3 regions of the Saccharothrix isguenensis genome follow, and region 2 is predicted to be linked to each of the others. Evidence: riboswitches for the same ligand, from Rfam matches in the RefSeq annotation. Region 2 holds a riboswitch; each other region holds the start of a gene.
The links. Region 2 has a riboswitch for S-adenosylmethionine ahead of ACRAKI_RS03260 (methionine ABC transporter ATP-binding protein). Riboswitches for the same ligand answer to the same signal wherever they lie in the genome.
Positions count from the first base shown of each region.

Region 1: another riboswitch for S-adenosylmethionine. It lies ahead of thrC (threonine synthase); the one in region 2 lies ahead of ACRAKI_RS03260 (methionine ABC transporter ATP-binding protein).
Region 3: another riboswitch for S-adenosylmethionine. It lies ahead of ACRAKI_RS28880 (aminotransferase class V-fold PLP-dependent enzyme); the one in region 2 lies ahead of ACRAKI_RS03260 (methionine ABC transporter ATP-binding protein).

Region 1 covers NZ_CP193626.1:1,401,594-1,406,382, reverse strand. Annotated here, with positions in the region: gene ACRAKI_RS06790 (glycoside hydrolase family 3 N-terminal domain-containing protein) at 1-963, shown strand, start outside; gene rpsT (30S ribosomal protein S20) at 1,091-1,351, shown strand; gene holA (DNA polymerase III subunit delta) at 1,444-2,424, opposite strand; SAM riboswitch class I at 2,520-2,647, shown strand; gene thrC (threonine synthase) at 2,659-3,921, shown strand; partial or broken gene ACRAKI_RS06770 (DNA internalization-related competence protein ComEC/Rec2) at 4,589-4,789, opposite strand, start outside.
Region 2 covers NZ_CP193626.1:652,036-656,824, forward strand. Annotated here, with positions in the region: gene ACRAKI_RS03250 (transglycosylase family protein) at 1-418, shown strand, start outside; gene rsmA (16S rRNA (adenine(1518)-N(6)/adenine(1519)-N(6))-dimethyltransferase RsmA) at 429-1,307, shown strand; SAM riboswitch class I at 1,394-1,486, shown strand; gene ACRAKI_RS03260 (methionine ABC transporter ATP-binding protein) at 1,687-2,697, shown strand; gene ACRAKI_RS03265 (methionine ABC transporter permease) at 2,694-3,377, shown strand; gene ACRAKI_RS03270 (MetQ/NlpA family ABC transporter substrate-binding protein) at 3,413-4,219, shown strand; gene ACRAKI_RS03275 (4-(cytidine 5'-diphospho)-2-C-methyl-D-erythritol kinase) at 4,488-4,789, shown strand, end outside.
Region 3 covers NZ_CP193626.1:6,476,465-6,481,253, reverse strand. Annotated here, with positions in the region: gene ACRAKI_RS28900 (SRPBCC family protein) at 1-230, opposite strand, end outside; gene ACRAKI_RS28895 (TetR/AcrR family transcriptional regulator) at 286-834, shown strand; gene ACRAKI_RS28890 (DUF167 domain-containing protein) at 836-1,120, shown strand; gene ACRAKI_RS28885 (potassium/proton antiporter) at 1,237-2,709, shown strand; SAM riboswitch class IV at 2,775-2,888, shown strand; gene ACRAKI_RS28880 (aminotransferase class V-fold PLP-dependent enzyme) at 2,926-4,245, shown strand; gene lspA (signal peptidase II) at 4,269-4,789, shown strand, end outside.

The DNA.
Region 1 (4,789 bases), 750 kb from region 2:
TCGAGCGGCGCGGGCAAGCTCGTGGTGACCGGTGACACGGCCGATTCCCCGACCCGGCAGCTCGGTGGCTGGACGGTCGGCTGGCAGGGCGTGCCCGAGTGGTCGCCCGTGCCGCCGACCGTGACGGTGCTGCAGGGCATCCGGGACGCCGCGCCGTCCACCAACGTGGTCAGCGCGCCCACGCAGGCCGAGGCGGTCGCGCAGGCCGCGGACGCCGACGCGGTGGTCGTGGTGCTCGGCGAGGACCCCGGCGCGGAGGGCGAGGCGGACACCGAGGAGCCGGCCCTGACCGCCGAGCAGCAGGGGCTGGTGGACGCGGTGCGGGCGACCGGCAAGCCGGTCGTGGTCGTGCTGCTGACCGGGCGTCCGCAGGTGCTCGGCACGGTGGCGGACGCTCCGGCGCTGGTCGCGGGCTGGTTGCCGGGCACGGAGGGCGGCGCCGCGATCGCCGACGTGCTGTTCGGTGCGGTGAACCCGAGCGGCAAGCTGCCGGTGTCGTGGCCGAAGTCGATCGGCGACCAGCCCTTCTCGTACGACCAGCTGCGCGGCGCGAACGCGGCTCCGGGCTCGGGGTACGACCCGGAGTTCGCGTTCGGGCACGGCCTGTCGTACACGACGTTCACCACGTCCGCGCCGACCCTGAAGTCCAGCGAGGTGCGCCGTGACGACCAGGTGAAGGTGTCGGTGACCGTGTCCAACACCGGTGAGCGGGACGGGACGCTCGTCGTGCCCGTGTTCGTGCACCAGCCCGTGAGCAAGGTGCTGACGCCCTACCAGCGCCTGGTCGGGTTCACCCGGGTCGAGCTGAAGGCCGGTGAGGAGCGGGCGGTCGACGTGACGTTCGACGTGAAGCGCCTCGCGGTGACCGCCGGCGACATGGACGGCGGCGGGAAGCCCGAGGTCGCGAAGGGCGCCTACGAGGTCCTGGTCGGCGACGAGAGGGCTCGGTTCACGGTGCGGTGAGCTGCCCTGATATCCTTCTCGGCCGTACCCGCGCGGCATTCCGCTGTGGAGGAAAACCGCCCCCTCGTGGGGCGGAGCCGGTGACAAGCGCGGTACGACTCCGAGACCGAGAAAAGGTGGCTTTCGCGTGGCGAACATCAAGTCCCAGATGAAGCGGATCAAGACCAACGAGAAGGCGCGCCTGCGCAACAAGGCCGTCAAGTCGTCGCTCAAGACCGCCATTCGCAAGTTCCGTGAGGCCGCCGACGCCGGTGACAAGGAGAAGGCAGTCGCGCTGGTGCAGGAGGCCTCCCGCAAGCTCGACAAGGCCGTCTCCAAGGGCGTGATCCACGCCAACCAGGCCGCCAACAAGAAGTCGGCGCTCGCCCGGCGGGCCAACCAGATCTGATCTGGTCCTCCTTCACGCAGAAGCGCCGCTCCCCCGCACGGGGTGGGCGGCGCTTCTGCTTCGTTGTGCTTGTGCGCTGTGGGTCGCTGTGGTCAACGCCGCCCGTGCGCCGTGACGATCTTCAACACCGCGCGCTCCAGGGCGTAGCTCGGGTCGGCCGCGACACCCTTCACGTCGGCGTTCAGGTCGGCGACCACGGTCATGGCCGCGGCGAGCCCCCGGTCGTCCCAGCCGCGCGTCTGCCCCTGGGCCTTCCTGATCTTCCACGGCGGCATGCCCAGCTCGCCCGCCAACCTGTTCGGGTCGCCCCGACCCACCGCGGACACCCGCGCGACCGTGCGCACGGCGTCGGCCAGCGCATCGGCGACCAGCACGTGCGGCACGCCGAGCTGCATCGCCCAGCGCAACGCCTCCAGGGCTCCGGCCCGGTCACCCACCACGGCCTTCTCCGCGACCGCGAACCCCGTCACCTCGGCCCGGCCGCGGTGGTAGCGGCGGACCGCCTCGGCGTCGACCTTGCCCGCCGTGTCGGCGACGAGCTGCGACGACGCCGCCGCCAGCTCGCGCAGGTCCGACCCGACCGCCTCGATCAGCACCGCCACGGCCTCGGGATCGGTCTTGCCGCCCGCCGACCGGATCTCGTTGCGCACGAACGCCTCGCGGTCCGCGGCCTTGGTCATCTTCGGGCACTCGGTCACCCTCGCGCCGGCCTTGCGCAGCGCCGCGGGCAGGTCCTTGGCGACCTTGCTGCGCCCGCCGCCGGTGTGGATGACGACCAGCGTCACACCCTCCGCCGGAGCCTTGGCGTAGGCGACCACCACGTCGGCGATCTCCTTGCCGATCTCCTGCGCCGCCTCCAGCGCGATCACCCGGCCCTCGGCGAACAGCGAGGGGCTCACCAGTTCGGCCAGCTCAGGCGGGGTGAGATCGGTCACGCGAACGCGGGTCAGGTCGGCCTGCGGATCGGCTTTGCGCACCGCGTCCAACGCGCCGCGCACAGCGCGCTCGACCAGCAACTCCTCCTCGCCGACGATCAGGTGCACAGCGTCGGTCGTCTCAGCGGGCGAACTCACGGCGCGATCCTCCCACGCGCGACGGGCGTCCGGATGGTGGACGTGTCTGGCTGAGGGTCGGGATCGTGCCGTAGCTTGAAGCTACAACTGAATACCGCTCATCCAGAGGGGCAGAGGGATCGGCCCGAAGAAGCCCCGGCAACCCGTTGTTCAGCGTGCGCTTCCCAGCGCGCGCCGGCAATCACGGTGCCAATTCCGACCCGCAACGCGGGAAAGATGAGGAGATACCTCGCGATGACTGCTGTCAGTGTGCCTTCGGCCACCACCTCCTTCGACCTCGGCCCGGCTCGGGCGCTGTCCTGCCGTGAATGCGGGCACGAGACGCCGCTCGCCCCCGAATACGCCTGCATGGAGTGTTTCGGGCCGCTGGAAGTGGCCTACGACTTCGGCCGGGTCCGTCGCGAGGACATCGAAGCCGGTCCCCGGTCCATCTGGCGCTACCGCGGCCTGCTGCCCGTGCCGTCCGACGTCCAGGCGCACCCCAACACCGACCCCGGCGGCACCCGCCTGGTCGAGGCGGACCGCCTCGCCAAGGCACTGGGCCTGCGCAAGGTGTGGGTGAAGGACGACACCGGCAACCCGACCCACTCGTTCAAGGACCGCGTCGTCGGCGTCGCCCTCGCCGCCGCCCGCGAGCTGGGCTTCACGGTGCTGGCCTGCCCGTCCACCGGGAACCTGGCCAACGCCGTCGCCGCCGCGGCCGCCCGTGCCGGCTGGCAGTCGGTGGTCCTGGTGCCCTCCTCCCTGGAGCGGGCGAAGATCCTGATGACCGCTGTCTACGGCGGCGACCTGATCACCGTCGACGGCAACTACGACGACGTGAACCGGCTGGCCCAGGAACTGGCCGCCGAGCACGAGGACTGGGCGTTCGTCAACGTCAACGTCCGGCCCTACTACGCCGAGGGTTCCAAGACGCTGGGCTACGAGGTCGCCGAACAGCTCGGCTGGCGGCTGCCCGACCAGGTCGTGGTGCCCATCGCGTCCGGTTCCCAGCTGACCAAGGTCGACAAGGCGTTCCGCGAGCTGGGCAGCCTCGACCTGGTCGAGGAGACCCCGTACCGGGTGTTCGGCGCCCAGGCCACCGGCTGCTCCCCCGTCGCGGCCGCCTTCAAGTCCGGCTTGGACGTCGTCACCCCGGTCCGCCCGGACACCATCGCCCGGTCGCTGGCGATCGGCGCACCGGCGGACGGCCCTTACGTGCTGGACGCCGTCCGCCGCACCAACGGCGCGATCGAGGACGTCACCGACGAAGAGGTCGTCGAAGGCATCCGCCTGCTGGCCAAGACCGAGGGGATCTTCGCGGAGACCGCCGGCGGTGTCACCGTGGCGACCGCGAAGAAGCTCGTCGAGACCGGCCGGCTGGACCCGGACGGCGAGACCGTCCTGCTGATCACCGGTGACGGCCTCAAGACCCTGGACGCCCTGGGCGACCGAGTCGGCCCGAGGGCCAACGTCCCGCCGTCGGCGGAGGCCGTGCTGAAGGCCCTCCAGAACTGAGCCCTCCACGACGGGGTTCAGCAAGGCGCGGTTCAGCACGACTTGGTTCGGCGGACCGGGGCTTGGTCATCGACCAGGCCCCGGCAGGTCCGACCCTGGCAGGTCCAGCCACGGCAGGCCCGGTGCCTGGTGCGTCCGGAGTGCGCCGGTCCGCCCGCAGCGCGGTCACAGGGCGATGCTGGAGGAGCGCAGCCAGCCTGTTCGGGGGAAGGCCGCCAGTTCCGGCAGGACGTGTGGTCCGACCTGTTCCGTGACGACGCGCCACGCGGTGAGCATCTGGGGCCACGGGCGTTTCGCCTTCTCCTGGTTGTAGCGCTCGGCGTGCCACTCCTCCGGCGGTATGGCCAGGTCGTCGTCGAACAGGGCGTCGGAGACCAGGCGGTAAGCGGTGTCGGCGGAGGGCACCTGCGCCATGCGGATGACGCCGGTGACGGTCGCCCTGGAGACGATGCCGCGGGCGCCGCCGGGTAGGTCCTCGCAGACGTAATAGGTGAAGGCGGGCCGCAGTTCGTCTCGCGGCCACGGTTCGGCGGTGTAGCCGGGCTGCCACAGCGCCCACGCCACCGCCTGGTTGCCCGCCTGTCGCACCCAGCCCGAGTGCAGCCGGATCCAGACGTCGTTGTTCCTCATCGTTGTTCTCCCCTTGTCCGTGATCGGATGAGTCGCCACCCCTGCGGGCGACCCGCGGCCCGTCCGGGCCGGCCAGGACGGCGGTGTCGCCGTCACGATCGGTGCGCAACACCAGCGCGCCGTGCCTCGTCAACGCGTCGACCAGCACTCCGCTGGGGTGGCCGTAGCGGTTGCCCGCGCCGACGCTCACCAAGGCGATCCGCGGCCGGACCGCCGCGAGGAACGCCGGCGAGGAGTA
Region 2 (4,789 bases):
GAAGGGCCAGAAAGAGGTCGTCGAACCGGGCGAGGCCGGCGAGCAGATCGTCACCTACCGCGTCACGGTGAAGAACGGCGCCGAGACCGGCCGCGAGCGGCTGGGCGCGAAGGTCACCAAGGAGCCGAAGGCCAAGAAGGTCAAGATCGGCACCAAGGTCCCGCCCGACGGCGCGGTGTGGGACCGGCTGGCCCAGTGCGAGGCGACCGGCAACTGGGCCATCAACACCGGCAACGGCTACTACGGCGGCCTCCAGTTCAACAAGAGCACCTGGGACGCCTACGGCGGCAGCCAGTACGCCGCGTACCCGCACCAGGCGAGCCGCGAGCAGCAGATCGCGATCGCGACGAAGCTCCGCGACGCCCGCGGCGGCTACTCCGCGTGGCCCCACTGCCAGCAGAAGCTGGGCTTGCCGTAAGAATGCGTCCGTGACTGAGGATTCGACGTCGGCCGGATCGGGGAGCCACCTCCTCGGTCCGGCCGACGTCCGTCGGCTGGCGGCCGAGCTGGACATCCGGCCCACCAAGAAGCTCGGGCAGAACTTCGTGCACGACCCGAACACGGTGCGGCGGATCGTGGCCGCGGCCGGTCTGCGCGCCGACGACGTGGTGCTGGAGGTCGGCCCCGGCCTCGGCTCGCTGACGTTGGCGTTGCTGCCGTCGTGCCGGGCCCTGGTGGCCGTGGAGATCGACGGGGTGCTCGCGGACCGCCTGCCGGTGACGGTGGCCGAGCGCGCGCCCACGCTCGCCGACCGGCTGAGCGTCGTGCACGCCGATGCGATGCGCGTCACACCGTCCGACCTGCCCGTGGAGCCGACCGCCCTCGTGGCGAACCTGCCGTACAACGTGGCCGTGCCCGTGGTGCTGCACCTGCTGGCCGAGCTGCCGTCGTTGCGCACGGGCCTGGTGATGGTGCAGTCCGAGGTGGCCGACCGGATGGCCGCCGGGCCGGGCAGCAAGGTCTACGGCGTGCCCAGCGTGAAGCTCGCCTGGTACGCGGACGCGCGGCGGGCCGGTCCGGTGCCGCGCTCGGTGTTCTGGCCGGTGCCCAACGTGGACTCGGCGCTGGTCGCCTTCGAGCGGCACCCGCCGCTGTCCGGTGTGGACCAGAAGCAGCTGTTCTCGTTGGTGGACGCGGCTTTCGCGCAGCGGCGCAAGATGCTCCGGGGCGCCTTGTCCGGTTGGGCCGGTTCGGCGGCCGAGGCGCAGCGGCTGCTCGTCGAGGCGGGCGTCGATCCGGCGGTGCGCGGCGAACAACTGGGCGTCAGTGACTTCATCCGGATAGCCGAGGCCGCTTCCGCCCGCTAGACGATGATCTTTCGGCTGAAAGTGTGATCTGCCGGACGATCCCGTTTCAGGCTTGCGTCGATCGGGTCTCGTCAGGTCTACTCGTGTTGCCATCCCGAGCGGCTGAGAGACCTGGCTCTACGACGCCGCAGCAACCACCCCTCCACGGGGGCAGGTGCTTCCGCCAGGATCGATGGAGGATCACGTGCCCAGGATGCGAATGCTCACCCGCCGGCGGGTAGTCGACCACGGCCGCCGCACGTCTTCGGCCTGTCGCAGCTTCGCCAAGCCCTAGGCGCCTTCGAATCCTCGCGTCCTCTCGCGGGACACCCTTCTGAGCTGAGCCGCCGGTCCGGCACGCCCTGAGCGTGCCCGGCCGCCCGCAGTCGTGGAGCGAAACGTGATCACTGTCGAGAACCTCACCAAGACCTTCCCCGGGAGTACCGGGCAGGTTCGCGCGCTGGACGGCGTGAACCTGGACGTCGCCGCGGGCACCGTCCTCGGTGTCGTCGGCCCCAGCGGTTCGGGCAAGTCCACCCTCGCCCGGTGCGTCGGGCTGCTGGAGCGCCCGGACAGCGGCTCCATCCGCGTCGACGGCACCGACCTCGTCTCGCTCGACGGCATCGCGCTGCGCGCCGCCCGCCGGCAGATCGGCGTTGTGCCGCAAGGGGATTCCCTGCTCCGCCAGCGCACCGCCGCGGGCAACGTCGCGCTGCCGCTGGAGGCCGCGGGCGTCGCCGGGCCGCAGCGCCGCAACCGGGTCGCCGAACTCCTCGACCTGGTCGGCCTGACCGACAAGGCCGGCGCGTACCCGGACCAGCTGTCCGGTGGCCAGCGCCAGCGGATCGCGGTCGCCAGGGCGCTCGCCGCGTCGCCGTCCGTGCTGCTGGCCGACGAGCCGACGTCCGCGCTCGACCCCGACACCACCGGCTCGGTGCTCGCCGTGCTGGACCGGGCACGGGCCGAACTGGGCGTCACGGTGCTCGTGGTCACGCACGACATGGGAGTGGTCCGGCGGATCTGCGACGACGTCGCGGTGCTGGAGAACGGCCGGGTCGTGGAGCACGGCAAGGTGCTCGACCTGGTGTCCGACGCCGCCAGCCGCACGGCCGCCTCGCTGCTGCCCGCCGTGGACCAGAACCCGGCTCTCGAAGGCTCGTTCGACCGGGTCGCGGACATCGTGCTCGTCGGCTTCGCGGCCGTCGGCGCCCTGCTGCCCGAGGCGACCAGCCGGTTCGGCGTCGACCTGAACCTGTTGGGCGGCGGCCTGACCAGGCTGGGGGAGACCCCGGTCGCGCGGTTCCGGGTCGGGCTGAAGGGCGAGCGCGCGGACTCGGCGCTGGAGTGGATCTCGGAGGCGGGCGGCTCGGTGCGGCGGACCCTGGCAGGACCTCAGGGAGTAGCTGCGTGAGGTCCGCAACACCCTGGTCGGAGGTCTTCGACCAACTGCTCGTCGCCACCGGTGAGACGTTGTACATGGTGGTGGTCTCCACCGTCATCGCGGTCCTGCTCGGCACACCCGTCGGCATCTGGCTCCAGCTCACCGCCCCCGGTGGGCTGAGGCCGAGGCCGGTGCTCCACAAGGTCCTCGGGTTCGTGGTGGACCTCGGCCGCTCCATGCCGTTCCTGGTCCTGCTGGTCGTGCTCACGTCGCTGACCAGGCTGCTGCTCAGCAGCACGATCGGGCCCACGGCGGCGATCGTGCCGCTGTCGGTCGGCGCGATCCCGTTCGTCGGCCGGCTGGTCCAGAACGTGCTGTCCGAGGTGCACGTGTCGGTGGTCGAGGCCGCCGTCACGACCGGGTCGTCCACGCTGCGGATCGTGCGCAGCGTGCTGCTCCGCGAGTCGGCCCCCGCCCTGGTCAACGCCGTGGGCGTGACGGCGATCGCGCTGCTCGGCTACTCGGCCATGGCCGGGGTGGTCGGCGGCGGCGGACTCGGCGACCTCGCCGTGCGGATGGGCTACCAGCGGTTCAACGACCGCTACCTGTGGAGCACGGTCGTCGTGCTGGCCGTCATCGCCACCGCGATCCAGCTCGTCACCAACCGCGTCGCGCGCGGCGTCGACCGCCGGCGCACCACCTCTGTCTGAATCTCTTCCCGCAAGACTCTCCCAAAAGGAACGACATGCGTATTCGTGCTGCCCTCGTCGCCGTGCTGCTGACCGCGGTGGGCTGCGGAAGTGGCGACACCGGCGCCGCCTCGGACCCGGACGCGGCCCTGAGGATCGGCGTCAGCCCCGTCCCGCACGCCCAGGTGTTGCGCTACGTGGCGGACAACCTGGCCGCGTCGAAGGGCTTGGAGATCGAGGTCGTCGAGTTCACCGACTACGTGCAGCCGAACACCGCGCTGGTGGACGGGTCGCTCGACGGCAACTACTTCCAGACCGTGCCGTACCTGGACACCTTCAAGGCGGAGAGCGGCGCGGCGCTGGAGTGGATCGGCCCCGTGCACGTCGAGCCGCTGGGCGTGTACTCGAAGAAGCACGAGGCGCTGGCCGACCTGCCGTCCGGCGCGCGGGTGGCCGTCGCGAACGACGCGACGAACGAGGCGCGCGGGCTGAAGCTGCTCCAGGACCACGGCCTGATCAAGGTGAAGCCGGGCACGGAGAAGACCGCGACCATCCGGGACATCGCGGAGAACCCGAAGAACCTGGAGTTCGTGGAGCTGGAGGCGGCGCAGCTGCCCCGGTCGCTGGACGACACGGACGCGTCGGTGGTCAACGGCAACTACGCCATCGACGCCGGTCTCAAGCCCGCGTCGGACGCGTTGGCGCTGGAGCGGGCCGAGGGCAACCCGAACGCGAACGGGCTGGTCACGCGGGTGGAGCTGAAGGACGACCAGCGGGTGAGGGACCTGCTCGCGCTGCTCCAGTCGCAGGAGGTCGAGGACTACATCGAGAAGACCTTCGCGGGCTCGGTGCTCGCGGTCTGACGGTCCGGCAGCCTGGTGGTCCGCCGGTCCGCCGGTCCGGAGGACCGACCGCATCGCTTCGCAGGGGTCCTCGCCCAGGGGACCCCTGCTTTGATCTTGCCGGCTTGGTCGGACGACGGCCTGCGGCCGGCGCGCCCCTGTGGACAACTCGCCGGCCTGTGGACAACTGCCGGGGCCAGCCGCGCCCAGTGCTCCGGTCGCAGAGTTCAGCAGCAGGTCAAGGGTCGGTAGGAGCGGACAACCCGGAAACGCCCGTACGCTTCATGGCGTGCTCGCTGTCGTCCCACCCCCGGTCACCGTCCGCGTCCCGGCCAAGGTCAACCTGCACCTGGCTGTGGGGGATCTACGCGCGGACGGCTACCACGACCTCGTGACGATCTTCCAGGCCTTGTCGCTCACCGACGAGGTCACCGTCGCCATCGCCGAGGAGCCCGGAGTCGAGGTGCACGGCGAAGGCGCCGACGCCGTGCCCACCGGCGCCTCCAACCTGGCCTGGCGGGCGGTGCGGGTGCTGGCCGAGCACGTCGGCCGCGACCCGGACGACCCGAAGGTCCGGGTGGTGATCCGCAA
Region 3 (4,789 bases), 2.2 Mb from region 2:
AGCACGTGCGTCCCGACCAGCCCGAAGCCGGGCGCGAACGTGAACTCGACCCGCTGACCGGGGACGTAGTCGGTGCAGTGGTAGCGGACGAACGCGTGCCCGCCCTTCGCGCCGACGCCCAGCGGCCGGTCGAGGACCAGCGGGGGCCAGGCCGGGGGCCACAGCTCCACCGCCCTGTCGATCACACCCGCGCTGTGAGGGATCTGCCGGACGTGCACGTTCTTGATCATCGCAGCCTCCATACGCCACCGTATGGTCCGGCACCGTACGGTAGCGTATGGAGCCGTGGCAAGGCGGACGCAGGACGACTGGACCGGGGTGGCCCTGCGGGCGCTCGCCGAGGGCGGGGTGGCGGCGGTCGCGGTGGAACCCCTGGCGGCGCGGCTCGGCGCGACCAAGGGCAGCGCGTACTGGCACTTCCCCAACCGGGAAGCCCTGCTCAAGGCCACCCTCGAACGCTGGGAGCGCAAGCGCACCGAGGCCGTCATCGAGGTCGTCGAGTCCGTGCCGGACCCGCTGGCGAAGCTGCGGCTGCTGTTCGGCACGGTGCTGGAGGGCATCGAGGACAGCGCGGTCGAGCTGGCCCTGCTCGCGGCCAAGGAGGACCCGGTCGTGGCGCCCGTGCTGCGCCGCGTCACCGACCGGCGCATCGGCTACCTGGAGGAGCTGTTCGGCGAGCTGGGCTTCCCCGCCGACCAGTCGCACCAGCGGGCCGTCCTGGCGTACTCGGTCTACCTCGGGCAGGCCCAGCTGCTGTCGTCCGCGCCGGACCTGGTCAAGGAGCGGCGCGCGCTGCTGGACGAGACGCTGGCCGTCATGACCCGCCGTGCCTGACGTGGCCAAGTTCACCATCCGGGTGAAGCCGGGCGCGAAGCGCGAGGCCGTCGGCGGCCGGTGGGGTGACGGCGCGCTCGTCGTGGCGGTCGCCGCGCCCGCCGTGGAGGGCAAGGCCAACGAGGCCGTGCGCAGAGCGCTGGCCAAGGCGTTCGGCGTGCGGAAGCAGGACGTCGAGGTGATCGCGGGCGAGCGGGGCCGGGACAAGGTCGTCCGGATCGACCCGGCGCCGGTCGACGCCGCGGACGTGCTGGCCCGCCTCCTCGACGGCCGGCCGCACGGGTGATCTTCGCCAAGTGCCGCCGCGTGCTGTTCCGGATTCGTCCATTTCGGTGTCACCAGGGAGAATGACCCGGCGGGTGATGACGGCGGGGACCGACGCGTGGAGGCCGAGTGGGCGGTGTGACGGGCTTCCTCGGCATCGCCGCCACGGTTCTGCTGCTCTCGGTCATCGCGGTCAGGGTGTCGATCCGGCTCGGTCTGCCGTCCCTCCTGCTGTACCTCGGCATCGGCTTGCTGCTCGGCGAGGCCGTGGTCGGCATCCAGTTCGAGGACGCCGACCTGACCCGGTCGCTGGGCACGGCCGCGCTCGTGCTGATCCTCACCGAGGGTGGTCTCACCAGCAGGTGGAGCGAGGTGCGGCCCGCGCTCGGCCTGGGCATCGCGCTGTCCACGGTGTCCGTCGCCGTGAGCATCGCGGTCACCGGGTTCGCGCTGCACTTCCTGCTCGACATGGACTGGCGCACCGCGTTGCTGTGGGGCGCGGTGCTGTCGTCCACCGACGCCGCGGCGGTGTTCAGCGTGCTGCGCGGGGTCGGTGTGGGCAAGCGGCTCATCGGTCCGCTGGAGCTGGAGTCCGGTATCAACGACGCGCCGGTGTACATCGCCGTCGTGCTGCTGGCCGCGCCCGAGCCGATCACGTGGACCGCACCGCTGCTGATGGCCTACGAGCTGATCGCCGGTGCGGTGATCGGCATCGTGCTCGGCTGGCTGGGCGGCGTCGGACTGCGCCGCGCCGCACTGCCCGCCACGGGGCTGTACCCGCTGGCCACGATCGCGGTGTGCCTGCTCGCCTACACCGTGGGCGACGTCGCGCACGCGTCCGGTTTCCTCGCCGTCTACATCGCCGCGCTGGTGCTCGGCAACGCCCGGCTGCCGCACCGGGCGGACACCCTGTCGTTCGCCGAGGGGCTGGGCTGGGTCGCGCAGATCGGCCTGTTCGTGCTGCTCGGCCTGTACGCGTCGCCCGGCAGGCTGCTCCAGGCGCTGGTGCCGGCGCTGGTCGCGGGAGCCGTGCTGGTGCTGCTGGCCCGGCCGCTGTCGGTGCTGTGCGCGGCACTGCCGTTCCGGGTGCCTTGGCGGGAACAGGTCTTCATCTCGTGGTCCGGGCTGCGCGGCGCGGTGCCGATCGTGTTCGCCCTGATCCCGCTGATCCAGGGCGTGCCGGGCGCGCAACAGCTGGTCGACGCGGTGTTCGTGCTGGTCGTGGTGCTGACCCTGGTGCAGGGGACGACCCTGCCGTGGCTCGCCAAGTGGCTGAAGCTGGTCAAGTCCGGTGAGGCGCAGGAGGTCCAGGTCGACTCGTCGGCGTTGGACGAGCTGGGCGCGGAGCTCCTCCAGATCCGCATCCAGCGCGGCTCCAAGCTGCACGGCGTCTACCTGTCGGAACTGCGGCTGCCGCCGGGCTCGTCGGTGAGCCTCGTGGTGCGGGAGGACAACGGCTTCACGCCGGAGCCGACGACCCGGTTGCAGGAGCACGACCAGCTGCTGGTCGTGTGCACGGAGGCCATGCGCACGGCGACCGAGCAGCGCATCCGGGCCGTGGACCGGGCCGGCCGGTTCGCCCGCTGGAAGGGCGACGTCGGCCTGCCGTGACCGGGTCTCCCAGGATGTGAACGCCCTCGACGTGAGCGCGCGCACCGGGTTACCTTCGACGTGAAGGTCATGAGTGCCAGCGACAAGCCCGGGCTTGCTGGCCGGCAACCCTCCTCCGCGGTGGGGTGCCCCCGGTGAGGACCTGGCCTGGCGCGCAGGGCGCCCGGCAAGCGCGGGCTCCCCCTCCGGCGGGGTCCCGGACCCCCGGAGGGCGTCATGACCGTCGCAGTGTCCCGAATCCCCGTCGCCGCACTGCCGCGCGTCGTCGGTTCCAGCCTGCGCGTGCCGTTGGTGACCGGTGAGCGCGTCGAGTACGCGAACCTGGACCACGCGGCCAGCGCGCCGTGCCTGGAGCAGGTCCGTGACGCCGTGGACGAGCTGCTGCCCTGGTACGCCAGCGTGCACCGGGGCGCCGGCTTCGCGTCCCAGGTCAGCACCAAGGTCTACGAGCAGGCCCGCACGTCCGTCCGCCGCTTCCTCGGCGCCCGTGGCACCGATGCCGTCGTCTTCACCCGCAACACCACCGACGCGCTGAACCTGCTGGCCAGGAGCGTGCCGAAGCGCACCGCCGTGATCCTGTTCGACACCGAGCACCACGCCGCGCTGTTGCCGTGGCGCGGCCCGAACGTCCACCGCCTGAGGACCCCCGCCTCGCCCGCCACGGCGGTGCTGGAGCTGGACCGGGCGCTGCGCGAGGCGCCGGTCGGCCCCCGCCTGGTCGTGGTGACCGGCGCGTCGAACGTCACCGGCGAGCTGTGGCCGGTCGCGGAACTGGCCCGGGTCGCCCGCCGGCACGGCGCCCGGATCGCCCTGGACGCCGCCCAGCTCGCACCGCACCGGCCGATCGACGTGCGCGCGCTCGACGTCGACTACACGGTGCTGTCCGGGCACAAGGTCTACGCGCCGTTCGGCGCCGGTGCCCTGGTCGGCCGGTCCGACTGGTTGCAGGCCGCCGAGCCGTACCTGGTGGGCGGCGGTGCGACGACCCGCGTCACGGACCACGGCGACCGGCTGGGCGTGGCCTGGTCCGCGGTGCCCGAGCGGCACGAGGCCGGCACGCCGAACGTGGTGGGCGTGCACGCCCTGGCCGTGGCCTGCGACGTGCTCGGTCGGCACTGGGAGCAGACCGCCGAGCACGAGCGCACGCTCCTGGCCCGGCTCCGCGCCGGGCTGTCGACCGTTCCCGGCGTGCGCGAGCTGGCCCTCTTCGGCGTCGAGCACGACCGGGTGGGCGTGGTGAGCTTCACGGTCGGCGGTCAGGACGTCGGCTACCTCGCCGCCGCGCTGTCCGCCGAGCACGGCATAGGCGTGCGTGACGGCGCGTTCTGCGCGCACGTCGCCGTGCACCGGCTCGCGCACGGCGAGCGCGCGCTGCGGGCGTCCATCGGCCTGGGCACGACCGAGGAGCACGTGGACCGCTTCGTGGCCGCCCTGCGCACGCTCGTCACCGAGGGCTCGCGGTGGGAGTACGAGGTCCGCGACGGCCGCTGGGCGCCGCTGAACGACGAGCGCGCGCTCCCGCCGTTCCTGCTCTGACCTGCATGCTGGACAATGGTCCGGTGAGCACCGATCCCAACACCGAGCCGGACACGCCGGACCAGCCGGACGCACCGCTGCCCAAGCGACGGGTCCTCCTGCTGGCCGTCATCGCACCGCTCGTGTTGGCCGTCGACCTGGTCACCAAGATCCTCGCGGTGGAGCACCTGGAGGGGCGCGAGCCGATCGAGCTGTTCGGCGGGCTCGTCTACCTGCCGCTGATCCGCAACACGGGTGCCGCGTTCGGCCTGGCCGAGGGCTGGACGGTGGCCCTCGCGCTGATCGCGTTCGGCGTGGTCGGGTTCATCCTGTGGATCGCGCGCCGGCTGCGGTCGATCGGCTGGGCCATCGGCCTCGGCCTGGTCCTCGGCGGCGCGATGGGCAACCTGGTGGACCGCATCTTCCGCAGTCCCGGCCCGCTGCGCGGCGGCGTGGTCGACTTCATCTCGGTGCTCGACCCGTGGGGGAACTTCTTCCCGGTGTTCAACGTGGCGGACTCCGCCATCTGCGTGGGCGGCGGCGTGATCGTGCTGATGGCGCTGCT